DNA from 3 places in the Lysobacter sp. ESA13C genome. Region 2 is predicted to be linked to each of the others. Evidence: riboswitches for the same ligand, from Rfam matches in the RefSeq annotation. Region 2 holds a riboswitch; each other region holds the start of a gene.
The links. A riboswitch is a leader RNA that binds a small molecule or an ion and turns the genes downstream of it on or off. The one in region 2 is predicted to bind cobalamin.
Positions count from the first base shown of each region.

Region 1 (6,012 bases), on a different contig from region 2:
GGCGCGCCGGGCGGCGCCGGGGCGAAATAGCCGACCAGGGTGCACAGCAGGCCGTAGGCGATGAACGAAGCGATGCCGAGCAAGTTGCCGAGATGGCCCCGATCGACCAGCACCAACTTGGCCAGCACCACCGCCATCAGCACCGCGCCGGCCAGCCACAGGCCGCGCTGGCCGCGGCGCGAACCGGCGATCCAGCCGGCCACGCCGAGCACGCTCCAGACCACGGTCAGGCTGGTCTGCACCAGGCTGGTCGAGAACATCGACGACGACCACGCCACTCCGCCCCAATAGTGCGCGCTGCGCAGCACTTCGACCGTGATCAGGACGAAACCGGCGGCGGCGAGCAAGGGCACGCGGCGGCGCTGCAGTTCGGTGCCGACCAGCGGCGATGCCAACCACGCGCCGAACACCGTCAACACCGCCCACTGCATCAGGCCGAGCGGGTTGACCAGGGGGAGCCACATCAGCGGATACGGATTGGCCGGCGTGGCCAGGGTGAAGCCGATCGCCAGCGCCAGCACAATCGCGAACGAGGCCATCAGCGGCGCACGCCAAGCGGCGAAGCGTTGCGGCAAGGGCTGTGCGACCGCGCCCGGGCGCCACAGGATCGCCGCGGCCATGACCAGCATCGGCAGCAACAAGGCCGCGACGGTCCAGCCGGTGCCGAGCGCGGGAATGCCGTTGCGCTCCCACAAGGTCGACACGCGCAGCAGAGTCATGCCGATCGCCAGCGCCCAGGCCCACCACCAGCCCGAATGGCCCAGGCCGAGTTCGCCGCCGGCGCGTTCGCGCAGGCCGCTCAGGTTGCGCCAACCGAGCACGGCATACAGCGCCCAGGCCAGCCAACCGAATCCGGCCAGCGGGTAGTCGTGCTGTTCGGTCTGCAGGAACAGCAACGGCAGCGCCGACAACAATGCGAATACCGCAGTCAGCGACAAGGCTTTCCAGGTGTGGCGACGGAACACTTCGGCGGCGATGCAACCGCTGGCGGCGGTCAGCATCAACACCGCATCGGCGCTGTGGCGGTCGGGGACGAAGTCGGCGATCTCGCTGCCGGCCGCACCGAGCCACCAGGCCAGGCCCCACAGGTAATACGGCAAGGCCGACCCGGGGCTGTCGCTGCGGCGATGGCTCCAGGCACTGGCGAAACCGGCGATGGCGATCAGCAGGGCACCGGCGAAACTGGCGTTGAGCACCGGCACTTCGGCATCCCAGACCGCGTCGCTGGCGCCGATGACGAAAGCGAACGCGGCCGCGCCCTGCAGCAGGAAGCCGACCAACTGCGGCAAGCGGCGTTGCTGGCGCAGGCCCAGCCAGACCATCGCCGCGCCTTCGAGCGCGAACACGCAGGCGGTGGCCTCGGCGGCGAGCGCGAGCGGAATGGCCAGGGTGGCGAAACCCGCGGCGAGCAAGGCATACGGCGTCGACAGGGCGAGGAAGCGTTCGTCGCGACGCAGCCACCAGGCCAGCGCTGCGTACAACGCGCCCAGCCCCAGCGCGCAGAACGCCAGCGGCATGCGCTCGCCTTCGAGCAAACCGGCCTGCAGCGAGAACGCGACCAGCGGCGTGCCGAACACCAGGCAGCCGTCGATGAGGTCGCGGCGCCCGGCCGGACGCTTGCGCGCATACAGCACCGGGATCAACAGATAGAAGGCGAAGAACAGCAGCAGAAAGGGCTCGGTGGTGGAGAAATGCTCGGGGCGGTACTTGAGCACGCCCCACAAGGTGCCGATGCCCCAGGTGAAGACGAAGCCGAGCAGGTTGAGCACGCGCCACGGTCGCCACCAGGCGATGGCGAAGATGCCGGCATTGAGCACGGCGTAGTAACCGAACAGGGCGACGTGGTTGCCGGAACCGGTCGACAGCCAGATCGGCGCGAGGAAGCCGGCGAGGATCGCGAACACCGCCAGCGCCATCGCGTTCTGCTTCACCGCCAGCACGCCGGCGCCGGCCACCAGCACCACGCTGAGCGCGAACGCCGCGCCGGCCGGCATCAGCTGGTACAGCTTGAACGCCGCGAACACCACCAACAGCAGCACGCCGATGGCGCCGCCCTGCAGGCTCAGGGCGAAGCTGCGCTTGCGCTCGCGCTGGCGCCAACCGAACACCAGCCCGGCCATCGCCGCCAGGGCGACGCCGGCCAGGCGCAGTTCGATCGGCAGGTGCAGCCAGCCCTGGTCGGTCGCGTACTTCAACAACGCGGCGACGCCGGCGAACAACACCAGCATGCCGACCTTGACCGGCACGTTGCCTTCGGTGAACCAGCGCCGCAGCCAGCGCGCGGCGACGGTGAACACGTCCGGCGGCGGCGGTGCGGCGGGTGCGCGCGCGGCTGCGGGCGCGACGCGCGCGGCGACCGGGCGGGCGGCGGCGTCTTGCGGCATCGGCGGCGGCACGCTCGTGGTCGGCGGCGGCGCCGAGACCGGCGGAACGGTATGCGGTGGCGCGGTCGTGGGAGGAGCGGCCGCGGAAACGACGGGCCGCGGCGGACGGACCGCCTGCGCTGTCGGCGGCGGCGTTTCGCGCGCGATCCGCTCGGCCAGGGTCTCGTCCCCGCGGTGGGCGGATCTCGCAGCGCTCAACGACTCGGCCTGCTGCGCCACGCGACGCTCGAGCTCGGACACGCGCGACTTCAATCCGGCGACTTGCACCAGCGCCACCACGAGCAGGATCGGCACCAGCAACAACCCCAGTGCCACTAAAACGATCAGTGCTTCCATCACCCGTCCCTGTTCCGTGCATCGTGCGCTTGGTCACGAACGTTACACCAAGCCGCAAGCCTTGAAGGACAAGGCTTCACGCATTCTATACACAGCTTGTTCACCACATATCGCGTTGACGGAATCGATAAACCACACTATGTTGTGCCCGTCGGTGCCGATCGCGAGATTGGCTCAATAGGGAAGCCGGTAAGGACGCAGCCAGCGCGGCGTCCAAAGCCGGCGCTGCCCCGCAGCGGTATGGGAAACGAACGCTACCAAGCACTGGACGCGCCTCGCGTCTGGGAAGCGGTAGCCAGTAGGAGACGCGAGTCGTCGTGTCCCGAGCCCGAAGACCTGCCGACAGCCGCGCGTTGCACACCGCGCGGTACCGGCCCAGGAGTCTTCGGGGGAAGACGGCCGGTGTCGCAGCACGATGGCTCCGCCGTCGTGCTCGTTCCGTTGCGGCGCCGCCACGCGCGCCGACGCGGGATGCGCCCGTCTCGGGCCGCGCGACACCTCGCCTGCAAGCTCCCGAGTTCCGCGCCCGCGGGGGCACGGCCGTGCCATCGACGACGCCGCTGCGCGGCCGGTCGTCGCTGGCGCGTCCGCGTTCTCCGCGCGTCGCCCTTCGCGGGAAGGTCGGCGACCCGTGCACCCACGCCCCGGAGTTACGCCATGACCACGCTCGCACCCGAATCGTCCGCCGCCTCCCCCGCCGCCGACACTGCCGCCAAACCCGCCCGCGACCCGCAAGCCGATACCGGCTTCGCGCTGACCCCGCCCGCGGCCAACCTGACCATGAGCGTGACCAAGCGCAACGGCCGCCGCGAGCCGGTCGACCTGAACAAGATCGTGCGCGCGGTGACCCGCAGCGGCGAGAACCTGTACGCCGTCGACCCGATGCGCGTGGCCACCCGCACCATCTCCGGCCTGTACGACGGCGCGACCACGCGCGAGCTCGACGAGCTGTCGATCCGCACCGCCGCCCTGCTGACCGCCGAAGAACCCGAATACGGCCGCCTCGCCGCGCGTCTGCTCGCCGGCGTGATCGAGAAGGAAGTCGCCGGCATCGAGATCCATGCGTTCTCGCAGTCGGTCCAGCGCGGCTTCGACCTGGGCCTGATCAACCAGCGCCTGCTCGACTTCGTCCAGGCCAATGCGCGCAAGCTCAACGACGCGATCGACCGCAACCTCGACGCCAAGTTCGACTACTTCGGCCTGCGCACCCTGTACGACCGCTACCTGCTGCGCCATCCGACCGCGCGCACCGTCATCGAGACCCCGCAGCAATTCTTCCTGCGCATCGCCTGCGCGCTGAGCGAAGACGTCGGCGACGCACTCGCCCTGTACCGGCGCATGGCCCAGCTCGACTACATCCCGAGCTCGCCGACCCTGTTCAACGCCGGCACCACCCACGAGCAGTTGTCGAGCTGCTTCCTGCTCGATTCGCCCGACGACTCGCTGGAAGCGATCTACAAGCGCTACATGGACGTGGCCAAGCTCAGCAAGTTCAGCGGCGGCATCGGCCTGAGCTACACCCGCATCCGTTCGCGCGGTTCGCTGATCCGCTCGACCAACGGACTCAGCAACGGCATCGTGCCGTGGCTGAAGACCCTCGACGCCTCGGTCGCCGCGGTCAACCAGGGCGGCAAGCGCAAGGGCGCGGCCTGCGTCTACCTGGAGCCGTGGCACGCCGACGTCGAGGAGTTCCTCGAACTGCGCGACAACACCGGCGACGAAGCGCGCCGCACCCACAACCTCAACCTCGCCAACTGGATTCCCGACGAATTCATGCGCCGCGTCGAGGCCGACGCCGACTGGTCGCTGTTCGATCCGTCCAAGGTGCCGCAGCTGACCGACCTGTGGGGCGAAGCCTTCGACCGCGCCTATCACGCCGCCGAAGCGGCCGGCCTGGCGACCAAGAAGGTCAAGGCGCGCGACATCTACGGCCGGATGATGCGCACCCTGGCGCAGACCGGCAACGGCTGGATGAACTTCAAGGACAAGTCCAACCGCGCCTCCAACCAGACCCTGCGCGACGGCAACGTCATCCACCTGTCGAACCTGTGCACCGAAATCCTCGAGGTCACCTCGCAGGACGAGACTGCGGTGTGCAACCTGGGCTCGATCAACCTCTCGCACCACGTCGAGATGTACGAGGATGGCAAGGGCGCGTTCGATTTCGACAAACTTGCCGAGACTGTGCGCCTGGCCGTGCGCCAGCTCGACCGCGTGATCGACCTGAACTTCTACCCGATCGAGACCGCGCGCCGCGCCAACCTCAAGTGGCGCCCGGTCGGCCTGGGCTCGATGGGCCTGCAGGACGTGTTCTTCAAGCTGCGCTTGCCGTTCGATTCGGAACCCGCGCGCAAGCTCGCCCAGGAGATCGCCGAAGCGATCTACTTCCATGCCCTGTCGGCGTCGAACGAGCTGGCGATGGAACACGGCAAGCACCCGTCCTTCGCCGACACCCGCGCTTCGGTCGGCGAACTGCAGTTCGAGGCCTGGGGCGTGACCCCGTCGCAGCCCGAGCGTTGGGACGCGCTGCGCAAGCGCATCGCCGAGCACGGCCTGCGCAACTCGCTGCTGATCGCGATCGCGCCGACCGCGACCATCGCCTCGATCGCCGGCTGCTACGAGTGCATCGAGCCGCAAGTGTCGAACCTGTTCAAGCGCGAGACCCTGTCGGGCGACTTCCTGGTCGTCAACAAGTACCTGGTCGAAGAGCTCAAGAAGCTCGGCCTGTGGACCGCGGAGATGCGCGACCGGATCAAGATGGCCGAAGGTTCGATCCAGTCGGTGACCGAAGTGCCGGACGCCCTGCGCCAGGTCTATCGCACCGCCTGGGAACTGCCGATGCGCTCGCTGATCGACATGGCCGCCGAGCGCGGCGCCTATATCGACCAGAGCCAATCGCTCAACCTGTTCATCGAAAGCCCGAACATCGGCCAGCTCAGCTCGATGTACATGTACGCCTGGAAGAAGGGCCTGAAGACGACGTATTACCTGCGTTCGCGTCCGGCCACCAAGATCGCCAAGACCACGGTCAGCGCACCGGCGGTCAGCGCACCGAAGCCGGAATACACCACGGATGAGGCGATCGCCTGTTCGCTGGAGAACCCGGAATCTTGCGAGGCTTGCCAGTGAGGCAGGAATGAGTTGAGAGGAGTGAGGAGTGAGTCAAGGCGGTTTCAGTGACCTTGAGGCTCTTCGCAGGACGGTAAGCATTCGGCTGGTCTCGTCGATAAGACGTTTTATTTCGACGAGATCGGCCGGGAACAGCCAGCCCACCCGCTCGCAGATCAATACT
Region 1 covers NZ_JAHXYK010000005.1:36,856-42,867, reverse strand. Annotated here, with positions in the region: gene LC490_RS11475 (DUF2339 domain-containing protein) at 1-2,720, opposite strand, end outside; cobalamin riboswitch at 2,856-3,079, shown strand; gene LC490_RS11470 (ribonucleoside-diphosphate reductase subunit alpha) at 3,501-5,849, shown strand; gene LC490_RS11465 (four helix bundle protein) at 5,883-6,012, opposite strand, start outside.
Region 1: another riboswitch for cobalamin. It lies ahead of LC490_RS11470 (ribonucleoside-diphosphate reductase subunit alpha); the one in region 2 lies ahead of LC490_RS14075 (CoA-acylating methylmalonate-semialdehyde dehydrogenase).

Region 2 (6,012 bases):
TGATCGGGGTACCGGTGCCGGTGGTGTACTGCGACTCGGCTTGGGCGAGCATAGGTACGGCGGCAAGCAGCGAAAGGGCCAAAAGGGACTTCGTGAGCGTTCGCATTATTGGGTTCCAGGGAGGTCGAAGGCGTGCCGGGGCTCCGGGCGCAGGCCATAAAAACGCACAAAGTATGCCAAGGAGTGACATTCGGCATATTGCTTGTTAAGTATACGTAAACTTCGCGCGACCGATGTCACACTGCTGACGTTCTTCGTCACACCTCGCCCTGCCCGGTCAATCCCGGTCACACTCTGTACAGGTCGCCGCTTCCACAGAGTTCGATACCGTACGTGGCCGGTTCGAACGCGCGCTGCCAGGCCCGGTTGAGGTGCCCGCAGCCCGCGTCCGGCTCGCCCGCGCTCCTGTCGATTCGATTGCGTACGGCCCCGCGCCCGGCCCGTCCTGCAGGGACATTCGGGCCGCCCTGCGACGCAGGTTGCCGGTTTCGCGGTTGCACTCGCATTCGCGCCGCCCGCCCTAGGGTCAGCCCGACTGCTGCAGGCCGATCCGGCTTACTAGACTCGTACCGCGACCTCCCGCGCGCTGGAGCAGTGCCATGTATCCCTCCGATATTTCCGGCCCCTCCCGTCAATGCCTGCCGCCGACCGAACCGGTCACCCCGGCGCCGCTTACTCCCGTTCAGCAGCAGGAACTCGCCCAGCGATACGCCCCGATCCTCTACTTCCATCCACAGGAAGAAAATTTCCTGCAGGACCCGAACACCTATATCGAGCAATCGACGCTACGCCAGGAGCGCGACTTCTGGGGCGACAAGGAACTGCATGGGCTAGGCGAAGTGCCGGCGCAGGAACTGGCCGGCATCGGGCCCGACAACAAGGACGCCGACAGCCAGTTGTTCCTCGACCACCAGAACGAAGAACTCGGCGACGGCATCCGCGACGGCGACCTTGCCAACAGCAAAAACCTTTACCAATACGACCCCGAAAGCAACACCATCACCTACCACCTGTTTTATTCCTACAACGACGGCCCGCCCGGCCTCGGCGACGTGCAGAACCACGAAGGCGACTGGGAAAAGATCACCGTGCAGCTCGACGGCCAATACCAGCCGACCGCGGTGCGCTACAGCGCCCATGGCGGCTTGAACGCCGAGCGCTCGTGGGCGGACACGCCGAAAGAGGACGGTCGCCCGGTGTCCTACGTCGGCCAGGGCTCGCATGCGAATTTCCCCGAGACCGGTTCTTGGGAAACCAAGGCGCCCGGCATCGACGACTCGGCCAAGAGCGGCGGCGTGCGTTTCGACCTGGCTGGCCAGCCGGCGGTCGATGTGACCACGCAGGCATGGTATGGCGGCCACGTGCTGTGGGGCGAACGCGGCAGCGGCCAAGAACTGGGCATCGGCGAGACCACCGGCCCGACCGGGCCGTCGGCCGACAAGGGACCGATCGTGGCCGGCGACGCCGATCCGTCGCTGCAGCCCAACGACGAGAAACCGGGCTTCCCGTTCTATGGGCCTTACCCACCGTTCGTGTTTCCGCCGTGAATGTGGTGAGCTAAGTGCCGTGTCGGCGACGGACGCTTTCGCGCTTGCTCTTGAGCTTGCTTGAGCGATACGCCGCGAGGCCTCGACTCACGTCGCTCCTACACATGCAGACTCTGCGCAGGCCCCGAGCGACGCTGTGCGGCGCCCCCCCCCAATGTAGGAGCGGCGTGAGCCGCGACCGCGGGACGCGCAGAGGCGACAACGCCGATACCACCCAGCGAAGCGGCATTTTGTCGCGGGGTAGGAGCGGCGCGAGCCGCGATCACGCTGTGGTGCTCTCGCGGCGTATCGGTCCCGCAGGATCAACATCCAGATCAAACGCTAAAAGCTTCCGCCACTAAAGCGGCGGGTTACTTTCTTTTGTCATAAGCAACAAAAGAAAGGTAACCAAAGAAAAATGCTTTTCTTTTGAATCACAGGCCCGCACGTTCGATGCCGACGCAGGGATTTTTCATACGGGACATCTCTGTCCCGATGAAAAACGGCGCGCATCCTTGCGCGCCGCCCTCCGGGTCTCCATTGGTCTCGCCAGTGCATGGCTACGCCAAGCTTCTCAATGGCAACGGCAACGACGAATCTCGCTCTAAGGGTAGGAACAACGTGAGCCGCGACCACGAACTGTGGATGGCGACGATATTTCGCAGGCGGCGTCAAGTCCCGGCCTCGGTCGTGGCTTTGGCCTTGGCTGTTGTTGTGCGACGTCTCGCACTAGCGAAGGCAACAGAAGACCCGAAGGGCGGCCTGCATGGATGCAGGCCGTTTTTCATCGGGACAGGGATGTCCCGTATGAAAAAGCCCTGCGTTGGCATCGATCATGCGGGCTTGTGATTCAAAACAAAAGCATTTTTCTTTGGTGACTTTCTTTTGTTGCTTTAGACAAAAGAAAGTTAGCCGCCGCTTTAGTGGCGGAAGCTTTTGGCGTTTGATCCTGATCCTGATCTCGCTTGAACGATGCGCGGCGAGATCGCAAGAGCGCGGTCGCGGCTCGCGCCGCTCCTACTCCCGCGAAGGCACGCTGCTTCGATGAGCGATATCGGCGCTGTCGCCTCTGCGCATCCCGCGGTCGCGGCTTGTGACCGGAGGAAATCCAGTAGGACGCCGCTCCTACCCTCAGAGCCCCCACCGCGATGCCACGGACACGAACCAACCCGCGCCACCGGCAACCCCCTCAGCGGCGTATCTCGAACCCCGGGTTCTCATTGAGCGAACCATCCGCCTCCAACACCGCGTAACGCTCGCCATCGGGATGGAATACCACCGGAATCGGCTCCAGGAACAGCGGCCGCCGAACGAAACGCAGTTCCCAGCGGAAATGCTCCAGGGTCGTCAACGCGTCCAGTTGCTCGCGGGTCAGCCCTGCGCGCAAGGCCACGGCACTGGCCTGCTCGGTGCCGTTGCGTCGTTCACGGTTGGTCATCGGGTGCCGCTCCTTCAGGAATGCCGTATTGCGCTCTCGCCATGATCTTGCAACGGCATGCGAATGTCACCCGAGCGGCCACTGCCCGCGGGATGCTTCAGCGCCGACGCTCGACGACGAACCCATCCACCGCCACCGATGCTCCCCATCGTGGCGATGCGCCCATGCCGATCCGGATGCCCCAGTCACAGCAGCCCCCGCCGCACCAGTCATTTCGCCCGCATCGTTTCCAGGAATACACGCTACCCATCACAGTATCGAGCGATGCCCGGCGTTTCGCCCGAGCCTCGCACACAGGCGAACGCGATCTCCTACGCAAGCAAGCGAACAGGGCGCATTCGTCGCGATGCATTCCATTCGCCGTGGTGCGGTGCCGTGCAGAGGCGTCACACATACGCGCGACGACAAGATGAATGCGGCGTTCGAAGCAATCCGACCATGCCGTCGTGCGAGCAAGCGCGCAGCTTTGCGCAGCGCAGCTTGTCCGCTTTCGATCCGACGCCTACACTCCGCCGGCCACAGGTGTCCTGCCGCCGTACCGGCGAGCAGGGTGAAACGGGAAGCCGGTGCGAGTCGACAGACTCCATTCCGGCGCTGCCCCCGCAACGGTAGGCGAGAACACCCGACTCAATACCACTGCGATTTCGCGGGAAGGTGTCGGGGTGATGCGGATCGCTCCGCATCGCTCGCAAGCCCGGAGACCGGCCAGTGGCGGGCATCGCATGCGATGCCATCCTCGGGTGTTGCGGTGGGCAACCGGACGGGCTGGCTCGACGCGGATGTCCGTTGCGTGGAACCGACTTGTCTTGCTCCGCAATCCCCGTCACGCGGGTGAGCGACACGGAGCTGAAACAATGAACGATATGAATCGCGTCGCGACCGAAGTCGCGACGGTCAAGCTGCTGATCGACGGTGCATTCGTCGAATCCCGATCCCAACAATGGCGCGATGTCGTCAACCCGGCTACACAGGCGGTGCTGGCGCGGGTGCCGTTCGCGACTGCGGACGAAGTCGACGCCGCGGTGCGTTCGGCGCAACAGGCCTTCAAGAGCTGGCGCAAGACCCCGATCGGCGCGCGCGCGCGCATCTTCCTCAAGTACCAGCAACTGATCCGCGAGCACATGGGCGAGCTCGCCGCGATCCTCACCGCCGAACAAGGCAAGACCCTGGCCGACGCCGAAGGCGACGTATTCCGCGGTCTGGAAGTGGTCGAGCACGCGGCGGCGATCGGCAACCTGCAACTCGGCGAGTTGGCCAACAACGTCGCCGGCGGCGTCGACACCTACACCCTGTTGCAACCGCTCGGCGTCTGCGCCGGCATCACCCCGTTCAACTTCCCGGCGATGATTCCGCTGTGGATGTTCCCGATGGCCATCGCCACCGGCAACACCTTCGTGCTCAAGCCGTCCGAACAGGACCCGCTGGTGACGATGCGCCTGGTCGAACTGGCGCTGCAGGCCGGCGTGCCCAAGGGCGTGCTCAACGTCGTCCACGGCGGCGAAGACGTGGTCAATGCGATCTGCGACCACCCCGACATCAAGGCGGTGTCCTTCGTCGGTTCGACCAAGGTCGGCACCCATGTTTACAACCGCGCTTCGCTGGCGGGCAAGCGCGTGCAGTGCATGATGGGCGCGAAGAATCACGCGGTGGTGCTGCCGGACGCCAACAAGGAGCAAACCCTCAACGCCCTCGCCGGCGCAGCGTTCGGCGCCGCCGGGCAACGTTGCATGGCCGCTTCCACCGCGGTGCTGGTCGGCGAAGCACAGGCCTGGATCCCCGAGCTGGTCGCCAAGGCGCGCACGCTCAAGGTCAATGCCGGCACCGAGCCCGGCACCGATGTCGGCCCGGTGATTTCCTGCGCTGCGCGCGAACGCGTCGAAAGCCTGATCGCCTCCGGCGTCGAGCAAGGCGCGAGGCTCGAACTCGACGGCCGCAAGCCGTCCGTGCCGGGTTTCGAGCGCGGCAACTTCGTCGGCCCGACGATCTTCTCCGGGGTCGAGCCCGGCATGCGCATCTACGACGAAGAGATCTTCGGCCCGGTACTGATCGTGCTCGCCGCCGACACCCTGGAAGCCGCGATCGACCTGATCAACGCCAATCCCAACGGCAACGGCACCGCCCTGTTCACCCAATCCGGCGCGGCCGCGCGCCGCTTCCAGGAAGACATCGACGTCGGCCAGGTCGGCATCAACGTGCCGATCCCGGTGCCGGTGCCGCTGTTCTCGTTCACCGGCTCGCGCGCCTCCAAGCTCGGCGACCTCGGCCCCTACGGCAAGCAAGTGGTGATGTTCTACACCCAGACCAAGACGGTCACCGCGCGTTGGTTCGACGACGACACGCTCGGCCACGGCGTCAACACCACGATCAGTCTGAAGTGATGGCCGCCGTCATGAACCTGCAGGCGGTCAGTCCACCGCCATCGCAGCTCGGCGAAGACCAGCTCGCCTTCCGCGAGGCCGCGCGCGATTTCGCCCTGGCCGAACTGGCGCCGCACGCGGCGCACTGGGACGCGCAAGGCATCTTCCCGCGCGAGGCCATCGGCAAGGCCGGCGAGCTCGGTTTCTGCGGCTTGTACGTCGACGAGGCCGCCGGCGGCTCGGGCCTGACCCGGCTCGATGCGGTGGTCGTGTTCGAGGAACTGGCCGCGCTCGATCCGTCGACGGCGGCGTTCATCAGCATCCACAACATGGCCACCTGGATGCTGACCGCGCACGCCTCGCCCGCCGTGCGCGACCTCTGGGGGCCTCGGTTAGCCTCCGGCGAATACCTGGCGTCGTACTGCCTGACCGAACCCGGGGCCGGCTCCGATGCCGCGTCCCTGCGCACCCGCGCCGAGCGCGACGGCGATCATTACCTGATCAACGGCGCCAAGGCCTTCATTTCCGGCGCGGGCGCCACCGACATGCTGGTGGTAATGGCGCGCACCGGCGGCGACGGCGCACGCGGCATCAGCGCGTTCGCGGTGCCGGCCGACAGCGCCGGCATCGCCTATGGGCGCAAGGAAGAAAAGCTCGGCTGGAACAGCCAGCCCACGCGCGGCGTCGTCTT
Region 2 covers NZ_JAHXYK010000006.1:130,184-136,195, reverse strand. Annotated here, with positions in the region: gene LC490_RS14090 (hypothetical protein) at 1-106, opposite strand, end outside; gene LC490_RS14085 (Vps62-related protein) at 600-1,547, shown strand; gene LC490_RS14080 (hypothetical protein) at 2,716-2,964, opposite strand; cobalamin riboswitch at 3,468-3,689, shown strand; gene LC490_RS14075 (CoA-acylating methylmalonate-semialdehyde dehydrogenase) at 3,828-5,342, shown strand; gene LC490_RS14070 (acyl-CoA dehydrogenase family protein) at 5,354-6,012, shown strand, end outside.

Region 3 (6,012 bases), on a different contig from region 2:
CCGAACCACAGCGCGCCGTAGGCCAGGGCCAGCGCCCAATAGGCCGGCGACAAGCACCAGTCGGTGATGCGGCCGAGCGCCAGGCTGCCCAGGTCGAGCGCCGAGGACAACACGAAAAATGCCGGGAACGCCCAGACCGGACGCAGCAAGGCGCCGACCAGGAAAAACACCGCCCACGACGCACTGGGCAAAGCGTCGACGCTGGCGAAGTGTTGGCCGCGGGTGCAGATCATCAGCAGCGCCAGCGACGCGGCGGTCGCGATCAGCGCCTGCCGCGATTCCAGCGGCAGCACCGCGGTGGAGACGACGGGGAGAGGGTTCGACATGCTCAAGCTCCGGAACGCGAAGGGACGGCTATCAACGGTTCGTGGTCGGCTGCGAGGCCGGCGGACGTGCGATACGCGCGACCGCCGCGTGCGCGACGAACGCGACCGCGATGTAACTCATGGTGGTACGCACGAACAGCGGGCCCCAGCGCCAGACCCGGCTTAGGTACTCGGCGAAGTTCGGCTCGGCGTAGCGGCCGCCGAACCAGTAGAAGGCGCCATTGGAAATCAGGAACGATACGCTGGCGGCGGCGAAGGCCACGCCTAACGCACGCCCGAATCCGCGCCAACCGGCCGGCATGCGCGGCGCATACCAGCGCCCGGCGTACCACAGCACGGCATAGGCCAGCAGCAGGAAGGCATACGACGGAGTCACGCAGTAGTGGTCGAAGAAATTCAGGCCGCGCCCGGTGATCGCGAAGTAGTCGATGGCGACCGCCGCGAGCAGGAACACCGCGTAGCCCAAGTGCCGGCGCAGATACAGGCCGCCGAGAAAGAACACCGCCATCGAGGCATCGGGCAGATGCAGCAGATCGCCGAAGTGATGGAAGCGCGTGGCGATCATCACCATCAACAACAGGCACGACAGGCTTAATTGAATGGGACCGGGCAAATTCTTCATCGGCGACTCTCGATAGGCGCCGGCAACGCGGTGGTTGCCGGCAAAGTCCGCGGATGCGGGCCGAGGTTGCTGATCCGTCAGCGGGAAGGCCGGTAACGCAAGGTCAACAGATAATTGCGGCCGGGCTGATTGTAGAAAGCGGCGGTTTCGTAACGGCGATCGAACACGTTGTTCGCCGCCAACTGCACGCTCCAGGCCTCGTTGAAGGCGTAGCCCAGGCGCAGATCGGTGAGCGCGTAGCCGGCCAGGCGACGCGTATTGGCCAAGTCATCATAACGATCGCCCGCGGCATAGACGCTGGCACCGAACGACCAGGCACCGTTGCCGACCGCGATGCGGCGGTCGGCATCGATGCGCGCGCTCTGCCGCGCACGCCGCGGCAGGAGTTTGTCGCGGCTGGCGCTGCGGCTGTCGTTGCGCGGGTCCAGCCAGGTCGCGCTGGCGCGCAGGTCCCAGTCGGCCAGACGGGTGTCGAACGCCGCTTCCAGGCCGCGGATGCGCGCGCGATCGACGTTGCCGGGCAAGCCGATCGAGGAATCGAACGCGATCAGGTCGTCGATGTCGCTCTCGTAGGCGTTGAGCGACCATACATGCTGGCGGCGCTCGCCGTGGATGCCGCGCAGGCCGATTTCGACGCTGCGCGAGGTTTCCGGCGACAGGCCGGCATTGCCGTAACCCGGGTAGTACAACTCGTTGAAGGTCGGTGCCTTGAACGCGGTGCCGTAGCTCGCGGTCAAACGCAGCGCCTCGCTGAGGTTCCAGCCCCACAGCAGGCTGCCGGTGGTCTCGCCGCCGAACTGGCTGTCGTCGTCGCGGCGCAGGCTGGCCTGCAGCGCGTGCGCGCCGAAACTCTGCTGCCACTGGCCGAAGGCGCCGCGCAGGATGCGGGCGTCGCGGGCATAGCGGGTATTGCTGTCGATGCGGTCGCGCTGCCAGTCGAAACCGAGCGTGAGCAGGCCGCTGCCGATGCCGATGTCGCCCTGCACCGAGCCGAGCTGACGCCGGGTCTCGAAGGTGCTGGAGTACTTGCCGTTCTTGTAGGTGTCGCTGAGGTCTTCGCTGCGGCCGGCGCTGGCGCTGAGGCTGACGCGGTCGCTGGGCCGGTAGCGCAGCTTGGCGCCGGCGACCTGCTGCACGCCGTCGGCCTCGTTGTTCTGGCTGCCGTCGTACTCGTTATGGTTTTCGGTGCGGAACAAGCGCGCTTCGGCGTCCCATTGCTCGTTGAAGCGGTAGCCGCCCTGCAGGGTCAGCGAATCGTTGCGATAGCCGTCGCGGTCCGGCGAGTTGGTGAAACAACCCGCGCCGCCCGGCGAGGGCTTGCCGCGGCAGGCGTTGATGCCGTCGGTGTCTTCGTGGGCGGCGTTGATCGAATACCAGCCACGTTCGCCCTTGCCGGCGACGCCGGCGGTGGCTCGATGGGTGGCGTAGCTGCCGACCGAGGCGCTGAAGCTCGGCACGAACGCGCCCTGCGGCCGCCGGGTGAAGATCTGGATGACGCCGCCGATGGCTTCGGAGCCGTACAGGCTGGAGAACGGGCCGCGCACGATTTCGACGCGTTCGATCTGTTCGACCGGAATGTCCTGCAGCGAGGCGCCGCCGCTGGTCGCCGAACCGATCTTGACCCCGTCGATCAGCACCAGCACGTGGTCGGACTCGCTGCCGCGCAGAAACAGCGACGTCGCCTTGCCCGGGCCGCCGTTATTGGCCAAAGAAGCGCCCGGCGTGCCGCGCAACAGGTCCGGCAGCGACGAGGGCTGCAGGCGTTCGATCTGGGCGCGGTCGATCACGGTTACCGCGGCGAGCGTGGCGTCCTGGGTCTGGGCGGTGCGGCTCGCGGTGACCACGACCTGGTCGAGATCGACCGCGGGCGCGGCCAGCGCGGAGGCGGCGAATGCGGAACCGGCGAATACGAAAGCGCAGCGCGCGGGGATGCGCGCAAGGCGCGGAACAGCGGAAAAACGGAACGTCACAGTCGGCTCTCCATGGCCGCGCCTCACCCGCGCGGTCTAGACCAGGTCGTGACAGGGGGATGGCGGAACGGAGAGACGGCGCGCACGCCGATGCCCCGAGACATGGCCCTCCGCCTGTCGGTTCGCGCTCCGGGCCGGTCTCCGGGCTTGCGAGCGGAGGCGGTCCGAGATCGGACCGGGTCTCCCGTACCGCGCCTTCCCGTGTCGGAACACAGTGGCGTCGTGCGGTACGTGTACTCGCTTACCGTTGCGGGGGCAGCTCCGGATTGACCGACCTGGCGAACGCCAGAAGCGGGGACCGGATTCCCGTTTCAATCGCCGATTGTGTGTCGGCGATCACCTTGAGCGCGCGCATCTTAGCAGTCGAGCGAGGTCGGGACGCCACCGGAATTCGTGCGAGCGCGCTTGAAGTCTCTGGACCGCGGCCAGGGCGCCCCTCGCCGGGCTTAGCCCCCGGATCGTCATCCCCGCGCAGGCGGGGGTGAATGGATGCGCGAGCCACTGGCTCGCGCATCCATGAACGCCTGGGCGCGCTGCGCGCCTCGCCGGGCCCGCAGAGACTTCAAGCGTTCTCGCACGAAAACCCGGTGGATCCCCGCCTTCGCGGGGATGACGACCTGGGGGGAATGACAGCTTGCTAGAGATGAAGGCTTAACGGGGATGAGGGCCAGAAAGCTCCAAGCGAGTCAGGCGCAGCGGCCATCGGCCCACCCCCAGATTCCGCAAAGAGTGTGCCATTACCACTTTTCTACTACTTGCGTTAGGCAATATTTGGCCGCTTCATTGACCGGTTGTTACGTTCGTGTTAAATCCGAATGACATCGCTGTCATCCCCATCAAGGAGTCGTCATGCCCGTCCGCCGCACCTTCGCCGGTTCACGTCACCCTCTGGCCCTCGGCCTCCTGGTAGCGCTCGCCGCGCCGGTCTACGCGCAGGACGCGCCGCAAAACGATCCCAAGACCCTGGACCAGGTCATCGTCACCGGCACCCGCGTCAGCGACCGCACCGTCGCCGAGTCCACCGCGCCGATCGACATCATCACCCCCGAAACCCTGGAAGCCACCGGTACCGTCGAGCTGGCCACCGCGCTGTCGCGCGCCCTGCCCTCGCTGAACTTCCCGCGCCCGGCCATCACCGACGGCACCGACGCGGTGCGCCCGGCGCAGCTGCGCGGCCTGGCCCCCGACCAGGTGCTGGTGCTGGTCAACGGCAAGCGCCGTCACACCACCGCCCTGATCAACCTCAACGGCAGCCAGGGCCGCGGCTCCTCGCCGGTCGATCTGAACGCCATTCCGATCGCCGCGATCGAACGCGTCGAAGTGCTGCGCGACGGCGCTTCCGCGCAGTACGGCTCGGACGCTATCGCCGGCGTCATCAACGTCGTCCTTAAAGGAAGCGGCGAAGGCGGCAGCATCGCCGCGCGCTACGGCCAGTACAGCGCCGGCGACGGCAAGCAGTACCAGTTGTCCGGCGACACCGGCATCAAGCTCGGCGAGAACGGCTGGCTGCACCTGGCCGCGCAAGGCGGGCACCAAGACCAGACCAATCGTGCGCGGCCGTTCCAGGGCCGCGTCGAGCAGCGCTACGGCGATCCCGAGATCGACCAGGGCGCGTTCGCCTACAACGGCGAATACAACCCCACCGAATACCTGAGCTTCTATTCGTTCGGCAGCTACAGCGAACGCGACGTGCTCTCGAACGGCTATTTCCGCTTCGCCGGCGACCCGCGCAACATCCCGGCGATCTACCCGAACGGCTTCCTGCCGCAGATCCACAACGTCAGTAAGGATCGCGCCGCGGTGTTCGGCCTGCGCAGCGAAACCGCCGGCGGCACCCAGATCGACCTGAGCTACAACTACGGCCACAACGGCCTGACCTTCGACATCGAGAACACCCTCAACCGCAGCCTCGGCCCGACCTCGCCGACGCAGTTCTACGCCGGCGCGCTGGAAGTCACCCAGCACGTGCTCAACCTGGACTTCACCAAGTCGGTCGACTTCGGCTGGCAGTACCCGGTGACCTTCGCCTGGGGCGCGGAATGGCGCGGCGAAGAGTTCTCCGAACGCGCCGGCGAGCCGCTGTCCTACGCCAACGGCGGCGTGGCCGCGCCGAACGGCCAGATCATCCCGGGCGCGCAGGTGTTCTCCGGCTTCCGCGCCAGCGATGCCGGCGACTTCGACCGTCACAGCTATTCGGTCTACATCGACGCCGAAGCCGACCTGACCGACAAGTTCTCGCTCGGCGCCGCCGCGCGTTACGAGACCTACAGCGATTTCGGCGAAACCACCTCGGGCAAGCTGTCCGGCCGCTACGCCTTCACCGACAAGGTCGCCCTGCGCGCCACCGCCTCGACCGGCTTCCGCGCGCCGTCGCTGCAGCAGCAGTTCTTCCAGTCGATCGCCACCAACTTCATCAGCGGCATCCCGTACGAGATCGGCACCTTCCGCGTCGACAACCCGGCCGCCATCGCCCTGGGCTCGGAAGCGTTGAAGGCGGAAGAGTCGACCAATTACAGCCTGGGCCTGGTGCTGCAGCCGGCCGACCAGCTCTACATCACCATCGACGCCTACAACATCCAGGTGAAGGACCGCATCCTGCTGTCGGAAAACCTGACCAGCGCGGCGGTGCGCAACTACCTCAACGCCAACGGCTATCCCGGCATCGGCGGCGGCCGCTACTTCACCAATGCCGTCGACACCGACACCAAGGGCGTGGACATCATCGCCACCTACGGTTGGGACGTCGGCTCGGGCAAGCTCAACCTCACCGCGGGCTACAACTACTCCAAGACCGAGATCGACAAGATCGCCCCGAACCCGCCGCGCCTGGCGGCGATCGACCCGGCCGCGGTGCGCATCGGCCGCACCGAAATCGGACGCATCACCAAGGGCGCGCCGCGCGACAAGTTCTTCCTCGCAGGCGACTGGAAGACCGGCAACTGGAACTTCACCGCCACCGCCACCCGCTACGGCGAGTTCACCGAGTTGCACGCGACCGACCCGAGGCAGGACCAGACCTTCGGCGACGAATGGACCCTGGACCTGGCCGCGACCTATCGCCTGAACAACTGGGACTTCACCGTCGGCGGCGACA
Region 3 covers NZ_JAHXYK010000003.1:281,693-287,704, reverse strand. Annotated here, with positions in the region: gene LC490_RS07380 (hypothetical protein) at 1-233, opposite strand, end outside; gene LC490_RS07375 (hypothetical protein) at 358-948, opposite strand; gene btuB (TonB-dependent vitamin B12 receptor) at 1,026-2,879, opposite strand; cobalamin riboswitch at 3,033-3,277, opposite strand; gene LC490_RS07365 (TonB-dependent receptor) at 3,768-6,012, shown strand, end outside.
Region 3: another riboswitch for cobalamin. It lies ahead of btuB (TonB-dependent vitamin B12 receptor); the one in region 2 lies ahead of LC490_RS14075 (CoA-acylating methylmalonate-semialdehyde dehydrogenase).